Regions from separate parts of the Streptomyces sp. NPDC058289 genome, predicted to be linked through region 2. Evidence: riboswitches for the same ligand, from Rfam matches in the RefSeq annotation. Region 2 holds a riboswitch; each other region holds the start of a gene.
The links. Region 2 has a riboswitch for cobalamin ahead of ACFVX6_RS22580 (energy-coupling factor ABC transporter permease). Riboswitches for the same ligand answer to the same signal wherever they lie in the genome.

Region 1 (3,263 bases), on a different contig from region 2:
GAAGCGGTGGGAGCGCGCCGCTTCGTCCAACGGGGGCGTCAGGAGCCGGACTCGTACGACGGTGGGGTGCACCGTGTGATTGTCCCGGGGTTTCGCATCGCGTTCAACCGTCGGCCACCTGCCGGGCGCGGACATGACCAGCAACCCGGGGAGCGTCTTCCCCTCAGGGCAAAACCCTTGTAAAGGAAGAACATTGACCATACGTTCGGCCGCCCGCGCCTCCGTACTCGTGCTCTGCACGACACTCGCGGCCTCCGTTGCGCTCCCGGCGCAAGCCTCCTCGATCGGCAGTGTCCGGCCCAAGGCCGAGACCGCGCCGCTGTACGACGACGAGGCCGACGGCGACGCCAACGCCGATGACCCGTCGATCTGGCGCAACGCCGCCGACCCGGGCCGCAGCCTGGTGATCGCGACCGCCAAGCAGGGCGGTCTGCGGGTCTACGACCTGGAGGCCCGGCAGGTGCAGTCGCTGTCCGCCCCGGCCGGACCCGGCGCCGACGACGCACCCGGCCGCTTCAACAACGTCGACCTGGTCAACGGCCTGCGCCTGGGCGGCGGGCGCGCCGATCTCGCGGTCGTCAGCGACCGGGGCAACGACCGGCTGCGGATCTACCGCATCGACCGGAACCGGCCCGGCGGCCCGCTCACCGACGTCACCGACCCGGGAGCCCGCCCGGTCTTCTCCGCCGACCAGGCCGAGATCAACGAGCAGAAGACCGCGTACGGCCTGGCCACCTGGACGGACCGCAAGACCGGCCGGTCCTACGCGCTGGTCAGCCAGCGCAACCGCACCCGGATCGCCCTGCTGGAGCTGCTGGCCACCCCCGCCGGCACGGTCGACTACCGCCAGGTGCGCACGCTCGACCTGCCGTCGTCCTTCCGCCTGCCGAACGGCGCTTCCTGGACGCCCTGCGCCGAGCCGGGCGAGCTGCCGCAGATCGAGGGCATGGTCGTCGATCCCGCGGACGGCACCCTGTACGCGGGGCAGGAGGACGTCGGGATCTGGCGCATCGATGCGGGCCTCACCGGCACGCCGAGGCTGATCGACAAGGTGCGCGAGTACGGAGTGCCCGGCACCTACGACGAGCAGACCGAGGAGTGCACGCCCGGCGCCGACCCCGGCTACGGCGGCAAGCGCCTGAAGGCCGACGTCGAGGGCCTGACCCTGGTCACCGAGGCTGACGGCGACGGCTACCTGCTCGCCTCCAGCCAGGGCGACGACACCTTCGTCGCCTACGACCGCGAGCGCGAGGACCACAACGAGTTCGAGGGCGCCTTCCGCATCACCGCGGCCTCCGCCACCCTCGACGGCTCCGAGGTCTGCGACGGCGCCGCAGCCCTCAACGCCCCCCTCGGCACGCGCTACCCCCGCGGCCTGCTCGTCGTCCAGGACGGCCGGGAAACCCCCGGCGACGGCGACCGCGAGGCGACCGGCTTCAAGTTCGTCGACCTGGGCGAGGTCGTCGACGCCATCGACTGACGGGACGAGCGATGAGACGGAGCCCTCCTGCAAGGACGCTGTAAGGCCGCCATAAAGAGCGGTACGGTGGCGGACGACAAGACGACGGTATGACGGAAGTCCGGTTGAGAATCCGGCACGGTCGCGCCACTGTGAATCCTCCCGGAGGGGGAGGAAAGTCAGACCCGCCACCGTCGTCGAAAGCACCACTGACCGGGACGCGTGTTCCCTCTGGAGGCTCCTGCCATGGCCAACTCCGCCGTGCCCACGACTGCCGCTCCCCTGGCCGTCGCACCCATCTCCCTCACCGCTCTGGCCCCTTGGGCGCTGTTCGTCGGTGTCCTGATGCTGGTCCTGCTCTACCTCGTCGGCGCCGAGCAGGGCGCCACCGCGATCTTCGAAGGCGACACCGTGCACGAGTGGATGCACGACGGCCGCCACCTCCTCGGCTTCCCCTGCCACTGATCCACCGATCCGCAAGGGACCGAAAACTTCATGAATCCCATTTCCCCCCGCGTGCTCCTCATCAGGGGCATGCTCGCCGGCCTGCTCGCCGGAGTCGCCGCGTTCCTCGTCGCGTACTTCCTCGGTGAATCCCAGGTCGACGCGGCGATCGCCATCGAGGAAGCCGGAGCCCACGACCACCACGGCGGCGAGGTCGCCCCGGTCAGCCGGGCCCTCCAGGCCACGGCCGGGCTGGGCACCGGAACCCTGCTCTACGGGATCGCGCTCGGCGGCATCGCCGCGCTCGTCTACTGCTACGCCCTGGGCCGGATCGGCCGCTTCGGCCCCCGGGCCACGGCGCTGCTTGTCTCCGGCGGTCTGTTCGTCACCGTCACCCTGGTGCCGTTCTTCAAGTACCCCGCCAACCCGCCGGCCGTCGGAGACCCCGAGACCACGGTGCAGCGGACCACCCTCTACGTCCTGATGCTCGCGCTCGGCCTGCTGCTCGCGGCGGCCGCGCTGATCCTGGGCCGGCGCCTGGCGCCGAGCCTGGGCAACTGGAACGCATCGATCGCCGCCTCGGTCGCCTTCGTGGTGGCCGTCGGCATCGCCTACGCGTTCCTGCCCGGCGTCAACGAGGTGCCGGCGGACTTCCCGGCGGCGCTCGTCTGGCAGTTCCGACTCGCCTCGCTCGCCATTCAGGCAGCGATGTGGGGCACTTTCGGCCTGGCTTTCGGATTTCTTGCCGAACGGGCCCTTGTCCCGGCCGGAACTCCCAAGGAGGCTGTACAGCCTGCGAGTTGACGTCTTGCGTGCAAGTGACTGAAAGGCTGGTGACGGCGCGGTGACGACGGCGATCCGAGAGCTCGGGGACCACCGAAGACCCAAAGACCGCCGGGAGGGGCCGAGCCGCCCGTACGTGCCGCAGCTGCCGACCCGGCAGCAGTGGCGGGACGTGCGGGAGTGGCGGGGCTGGACGGGCGCCGCCCCGTTCTGGCTCAACGCGGTGATCCTGCTGCTGACCCCCTTCACCGCCGTCACCCTGCTCGCGCAGATCGGCATCATCGCGGGCCTGACCGCCATGGGCGGCCTGGCCCGCCACCTCTGGTCGGGTGACTACGGCCATGCGGCCATCCACTCCGCCGCCGTGCTGATGGGCGCGGCGGCGGTGACGGTCGTGGTGGTCTGACGGGGGGCCGGCCGGGGGGCTAGCCCCCCGAACGGCCTTCCCGCCTACCGGATGTGGCGGCCGAGGATGCTCAACCATCCTCGTTCCATGGCCACTTACCGCAGCAAGACCGCACTCATCGCCCTCTGCGTCACGGCCGTGGCGGCCACGCTGACCAGTACTGCCGATGCC
Region 2 (3,263 bases):
GTCGTACGAGACCTCCGTGCCGTCCAGCCACAGCGATCCCGCGCCGGGCCGCAGGCCGCCGCTCAGCAGCCGCATCAGCGTGGTCTTGCCGCTGCCGTTGCGGCCCAGCAGGGCCAGCGCCCGGCCCGGCGCGATGGCGAAGTCGACGCCGGTCAGGACCGCCGGGCCGTCCTCGTAGGCGTAGCCCGCGCCGGACAGTTCCACCACCGGCGGGTGGGAGGAGAGGGGCAGCGACGGGTTCACAGGTAGAGCCCCTTCAGGGTGAGGGTCAGGGTGATCAGGGCCGCCAGCAGGCCGGCGGTGGCCGCCAGGAAGCGCCACGACAGGGCCGCCTCCGGTACGAGGACCCGCAGCGCGCCGTCGTAGCCGCGTCCGGCCAGACCGGCCTGGAGCTTGGCCGCACGGTCGAAGGCCCGTACGAAGGAGGTGGCGGCCAGTCCGGCCAGGGAACGCCACACCGCCGCCCGGCCGGTGTGCCCGAGCCGGGCCGCCTGGGCCCGGCGGACCTGGGCCATGGAGTCCAGCAGCAGGAAGCCGATCCGGTACATGACCAGGGCCACGTCCACCACGGGGGCCGGCACCCCGGCCCGCACCAGCCGGGGCAGTACGTCGGAGACCGGGGTGGTGAAGGCGAACAGCAGCAGCCCGAGCGAGGCCGCCGAGGTGCGCAGCAGCAGTTCGGCGGCGAGCCGGGGGCCGTCGGGGGCCAGGGACACCGGCCCTGCCGGGCCGCCGACCGCGAACAGCAGGGGCAGCGCCCCGGTGAAGCAGAAGCCGAGCGGGATCCGGAAGGCCCGCCAGAGCTGCCGGCCGGCCACCCCGGCCGGGCCGAGCAGCACGGCGAGGGTGGCGGCGGCCACCAGGGGCCCGCCCGGCCAGGGCGGCAGGCACACGGCGGTGACCGTCAGCCCGATCCCGAGCAGGGCCTTCTCCAGCGGGTGCCGGCCGCGCCAGCGACTGCTGTGCGCGGCCACGTCGATCGGCAGCACCGCCTAGGCCTCCGGGGCGGTGGCGGCAGCGGCGGCGGCCGCCCCTTGGCGGCGGCCCTTGCGGACGCCGAAGTAGTACGCGAGCACGCCCGCCCCCAGGGCCGCCTGCAAGGCGAACAGCGCGGACTCGATCTCGGCCGAGGGGGGCTCGTACAGAGGGGAGAACCAGGGCTCGTAATCCGGCTTCAGCTCGGTGATCGCCGCCTCCGCCTGCCCGTCGGCGCCCGCGAAGGGCTCCTCCTTGCCATCGCCCAGCCCCAGGGCGATCGGCAGCACGGCCAGCGCCGCCACCAGGAGCAGCAGCAGGGTGTTGATCTTCGCGTTCTTGGACATCCCGCTCATCACGCCGCCGCCTTCTCTCCGGTACGGGTGCCCGTCAGCTTCGCAACACCGAGCCGGACCAGGTCCGACTTGCTCGACGCCATCAGCAGCCGCATCACGAGGACGGTCAGCAGCCCCTCGCTCACCGCCAGCGGGATCTGCGTGACCGCGAAGATCCCCCCGAACTTCGCGAGCGAGCCCGCGAACCCGGAGGCCGGGTCCGGGAAGGCCAGGGCGAGCTGCACGCTGGTGACGCAGTAGGTGATCAGATCGGCGAAGAAGGCGCCGAAGAACACGGTCACCATCAGCGGGAGTTCGAACTTCCGCAGGAGCCGGTAGACGGCGTAGCCCGCCCACGGGCCGGCGATGGCCATCGAGAAGACGTTGGCGCCGAGGGTGGTGAGCCCGCCGTGCGCCAGCAGCAGGGCCTGGAACAGCAGGGTGATCGTGCCGAGCACCGCCATGATCGGCGGCCGGAACAGGATCGCCCCGAGCCCGGTGCCCGTGGGGTGCGAGCAACTGCCCGTCACGGAGGGGATCTTCAGGGCGGACAGGACGAACGTGAAGGCCCCGGACGCACCGAGCAGCAGGGTGCTCTCCGGGTTGGCCTTCACCTCGCGGGTGAGCGAGCGGACGCCGTGGACGACGAAGGGGGCGGACGCGGCGCCCCAGGCGACCGCGTGCAAAGGGGGCAGGAACCCCTCGGCTATATGCATGGGTAGGGAGACCTCTCCAGCACCTCGTGGATGGACAACGCGCCCCGGCCGGTCTCCTGGCTCACGGGTTGACGTCCATGCTCCGCCTTCCCGGGCAGCGCGGAACCTCCCGCGCAGCCCAGTGGCTTTCCCGCAGGAGTGGAGCCGGACTTCCCGATCACAGTGGCGAGGGCCGCACCGGTTTCCCACCGGTTTCCCGAACACCAAGGCTCGCTGACCCTAGTCGGCCGCGCGGAGCGGTAACAACCCGCCCCCATTGCGCCGACAGGTGGCCGGATTCCGATTTATGGCGACTCTCCGCGTCGGTCGGCCGACCCTTCACCCCAATTGCGCTGATCGAAGAGGGAGTTCCGTGAGGAGCGGCCCGACGGGCCATGGTCACCCCGAGCCTCCGCACGGTTCCGCACCCGGACGGGTGCGGTCCGCTGGCGGGCCCGTCCGGCGGGGGTCAGGCTGGTGGGGTGACCGCCGAATCCGATGCCGCGCCCGCCTTCGACTACTCCGACCTGACCGCCGTGTACGTCAACTGCACGCTCAGGCGATCGCCCGAGCCCAGCAACACCGAGGGCCTGATCGACAAGAGCCGCGCGGTGATGGAGGCGGCCGGGGCCCGGACCTCGCTCATCCGGGCCGTCGACCACGACATCGCCACCGGAGTCTGGCCGGACATGACCGACCACGGCTGGGAGAGCGATCAGTGGCCGGTGCTCTACAGCCAGATCATGGACGCCGACATCCTCGTGCTGTGCGGCCCGATCTGGCTCGGGGACAACAGCTCGGTGATGAAGCAGGTCATCGAGCGGCTCTACGCCTGCTCCTCGATCCTGAACGAGCAGGGCCAGTACGCCTATTACGGGCGCGTGGGCGGGGCGCTGATCACCGGCAACGAGGACGGCGTCAAACACTGCGCCATGAACATCCTCTACAGCCTCCAGCACCTCGGCTACGCGATCCCCCCGCAGGCCGACGCCGGATGGATCGGCGAAGCCGGACCCGGGCCCTCGTACCTGGACCCCGGCTCCGGCGGCCCGGAGAACGACTTCACCAACCGGAACACGGCCTTCATGAGCTGGAACCTCATGCACCTGGCCGCCCTGCTCAAGCGGTCCGGCGGGATGCCGGCGCACGGCAACCAGCGCTCCTCGTGGGACGCGGGCTGCCGCTTCGACTTCCCGAATCCCGAGCACCGGTAGACGGGCCCGACCTCCCGCCGGCGGGTGCTCAGCAGACGTTCGGG
Region 3 (3,263 bases), on a different contig from region 2:
GTCCGCGCTGAAGTTGCGGACCATTTCGTTGACGCCGTTGACCCCGATGGTGGAGAAATGGTTGCGCAGGGTGCCCAAGTACCGCTTGGTGTAGGGGAAGAGACCACCGTCGATCAGGTCCTGGACGGTGATCCGCTTGAGTTCGAGGCTGTCCTTGGCGAGCTCGCACAGCCGGTCCACCTCGGCCAGCAGCCGCGTCTCGTCGCCCGCGCAGAGGTGCCCGAGCCGGGCGCAGTTGAGGGTGACCACACCGAGCGAGCCGGTCTGCTCGGCGCTGCCGAAGAGGCCGTTGCCGCGCTTGAGCAGCTCGGTCAGGTCGAGCTGGAGCCGGCAGCACATGGAGCGGATCATGTGCGGTTCGAGCTCGGAGTTGATGAAGTTCTGGAAGTACGGGAGCCCGTACTTGGCGGTCATCGCGAAGAGCAGTTCGGCGTTCTCGCTCTCCCAGGGGAAGTCGCGGGTGATGTTGTAGGTCGGGATGGGGAAGGTGAACACCCGCCCGGCGGCGTCGCCTTCCGTCATCACCTCGATGTACGCCCGGTTGATCATGTCCATCTCGGCCTGGAGCTCGCCGTAGGTGAAACCGGTCTCCTCCCCCGCGACCACCGGGATCTGCGCGCGCAGGTCCTCGGGGCAGGTCCAGTCGAAGGTGAGGTTGATGAAGGGGGTCTGCGTGCCCCAGCGCGAGGGCACGTTGAGGTTGTGCACGAGCTCCTGGATGCACTGCCTGACCTGGTCGTACGTCAGCGCGTCGAGGCGGACGTAGGGGGCGAGGTACGTATCGAAGGAGGAGAAGGCCTGGGCCCCCGCCCATTCGTTCTGCAGGGTGCCGAGGAAGTTCACGATCTGGCCGACGGCCGAGGACAGGTGCCTGGGCGGAGCGGAGTCGATCTGGCCGGGGACCCCGTTGAAGCCCTCGGTGAGCAGGGTGCGCAGGGACCAGCCGGCGCAGTAGCCGGAGAGCATGTCCAGGTCGTGGATGTGGAGGTCGCCCTCGCGGTGGGCGCGGGCCACCGCGGCGGGATAGACCTGCTCCAGCCAGTAGTTCGCGGTGACCTTGCCCGCGGCGTTGAGGATGAGTCCGCCGAGCGAATAGCCCTGGTTGGCGTTGGCGTTCACCCGCCAGTCCCGACGGTCCAGGTACTCGGTCACGGTCTCTACGGCATCGACGACAGCAGTCACGGCAGCCCTCCCACGAGGCTCGGCACGGAAGAATGGCGGGCTTTTTCGAAAGCCCGCGCCGGCAGGTGTCGGACTCGTCCGCCGTGGCGGACTCACCGTTGCGGGGCAGTCCCGGATTCCCACCGGGTTCCCTGTTGCCTCGGTCGGGGAGAGGCCCCGCCGAACCGGCAGAGCCAACACTACATATGGATGTGACGGCAGAGCGCCACCACTACATATGGGGTGACGAAGGTCCCGAGGCAAGGGACTTCGGCCCCTGGGACCCGCGCCGGAGCGCCCTGCGGACCCGCGCCGCAGCCCGGCGGACTCAGCTCCGGCCGCTGGTGGCGGCGTAGTACTGGAGGTCCTGCACCTCCACCGCCCGGTCCACCCGGTAGCGCAGCTCCACCCGGGCCCCGGCCTTGCCGCCCCGCACCACGGACGCCGAGCCGACGCCCGGGCCCAGGGGCAGCAGCTCGGAGTGGACCCCGGCGGGGGCCGCGTGCGCGTCTTCGGCCGCGCCCACGGTCGTACGGATGCTCGCGGGCGCGGTCAGGAAGCTCAGCACCTCCACCGCGTCCCGGGCCGCGGCGCTGCCGCCCCGCAGCGACATCACGAGGGACTGGCTGCCGCTCGGGTCCGCGGCGGAGAACTGGGTGCGCGAGCTCAGGTAGAGCGTGTCGCGGACGATCTTCGGCCAGCCGCCCGTCTTGAACCGGGTGAGGTAGTACGAGGAAAGGTCCAGGTAGGCATGGCCGTTGTGCAGGGAGGGCGCGAACTGGCTGCTCTCGCTGTAGTCGTTCCACGTGGTGAGCTGGACCCAGTCGGCCCCGTCCTCGATGGCGCGGTTCCATGTGGCGCGCAGGGTCGCGGTGTTGCCCGCCTCGTCGTAGATGCCCTGGTTGGGGCGGGCGTCCTGGACCGATACGGGCTGCATCCAGATCTTGCCCGCGGCGTGGGCGCGCCGGACGTCGCGCGTGGAGCTCTCCTGGCCGACGTAGCTGCGACTGCCCCACTCGGAGAATCCGTAGCTGATGGGCTCGAACTCGCCGCTGTGCGCGCCGAAGTCGAGGAAGAGCGGGACGAAGGCGGTCCGGATCCCGTGCCGCGACTTCAGGGCGTCCATGACCCCGGTCCACCAGGCGACGCTCTTCTCCTCCGCCTTGAACGGCGAGACGACCAGCCGGCCGTCGGGGAGCCGGTGGGCGGCCGGGGCCTTGCCGAGTTCCGCGAGGAGGTCGGCGAGCACGACCGGGTCGTCGGTGCCCAGGGAGGTCATGTCCGGCATCAGCATGACCTTGAAGGCCGGATCCACCGAACGGGCGGCTTCCATCAGGAGGTTGGAGCGTTCCCGGTTCTTCCCGGCCAGGGAGAGCAGGTCGAGGGTGAATCCGTCGATGCCGGCGGCGCGAGCCGTGCGGACCTCCTGCTGGAGGTTGGCGAGCTCCCAGTTCCCGGCCTTGGGCGGGACGGGCAGCGGGCGGTCGCGGAGCAGGCCGCCGTAGCGCTCGTGCTTGCCGTTCTCGCCGTCCGGCTTCAGGTAGTTGCGGGTGTAGTAGTCGGCGTCGGCGCCGACGTTGTCCAGGGAGAGCGGGTACGGGGTGAAGTAGTGGGCGAAGACCAGCTTCTTGCCGGCGGTGCCGGAGCGCAGGACGGACGGCTGCGGCATGTCGAAGGGCAGGGCTCCGGTGGGGCGCGCTGCGCCGTCCGCGCCGGACCCCTGGGCCTTCGGGTCAGGCGGCTGCCCGCCCGGGCTCTGCGGGGCGGTCGCACCCGGGCCGGTGGGGCCGGTGACGGCGGGCGCGGGGCCGTCGCCGGGGGTCCCGGGCAGGGTGTCGCCCGGGACCGGTGCCGGGCGGGCCCGCGCGTCGGCGACGGTACGGGGCTCCCAGGCGATGCCCGTCGCGGCGCAGACGCCCACGAGGAGGAAGGCGGACAGGAAGAGGCTCAGCAGGGGTCTTCGGCGTCGGAAGCCCGCACGGCGCCGGTGCGACGCGGGTCTCGCGCCCCGCTCTGACCGACGCCGGTCCGCACTCATCCTGGCCCCTCCCCCGACAATGCCCGCGCCACGCCCGTACATCGGGAAGCACAGCAGCAGTACA

Region 1: another riboswitch for cobalamin. It lies ahead of ACFVX6_RS07160 (CbtB-domain containing protein); the one in region 2 lies ahead of ACFVX6_RS22580 (energy-coupling factor ABC transporter permease).
Region 3: another riboswitch for cobalamin. It lies ahead of ACFVX6_RS04900 (ribonucleoside triphosphate reductase); the one in region 2 lies ahead of ACFVX6_RS22580 (energy-coupling factor ABC transporter permease).

What each region holds. Positions count from the first base shown of each region.
Region 1 is NZ_JBHVYI010000010.1:30,821-34,083, reverse strand. It holds gene ACFVX6_RS07170 (histidine phosphatase family protein) at 1-72, opposite strand, end outside; gene ACFVX6_RS07165 (phytase) at 194-1,480, shown strand; cobalamin riboswitch at 1,531-1,667, shown strand; gene ACFVX6_RS07160 (CbtB-domain containing protein) at 1,706-1,924, shown strand; gene ACFVX6_RS07155 (CbtA family protein) at 1,955-2,707, shown strand; gene ACFVX6_RS07150 (hypothetical protein) at 2,823-3,092, shown strand; gene ACFVX6_RS07145 (alpha/beta hydrolase) at 3,180-3,263, shown strand, end outside.
Region 2 is NZ_JBHVYI010000044.1:29,435-32,697, forward strand. It holds gene ACFVX6_RS22565 (ATP-binding cassette domain-containing protein) at 1-243, opposite strand, end outside; gene cbiQ (cobalt ECF transporter T component CbiQ) at 240-989, opposite strand; gene ACFVX6_RS22575 (energy-coupling factor ABC transporter substrate-binding protein) at 993-1,331, opposite strand; gene ACFVX6_RS22580 (energy-coupling factor ABC transporter permease) at 1,331-2,026, opposite strand; cobalamin riboswitch at 2,055-2,249, opposite strand; gene ACFVX6_RS22585 (flavodoxin family protein) at 2,488-3,219, shown strand; gene ACFVX6_RS22590 (hypothetical protein) at 3,248-3,263, opposite strand, start outside.
Region 3 is NZ_JBHVYI010000006.1:155,838-159,100, forward strand. It holds gene ACFVX6_RS04900 (ribonucleoside triphosphate reductase) at 1-1,182, opposite strand, end outside; cobalamin riboswitch at 1,225-1,366, opposite strand; gene ACFVX6_RS04905 (endo-1,3-alpha-glucanase family glycosylhydrolase) at 1,490-3,082, opposite strand.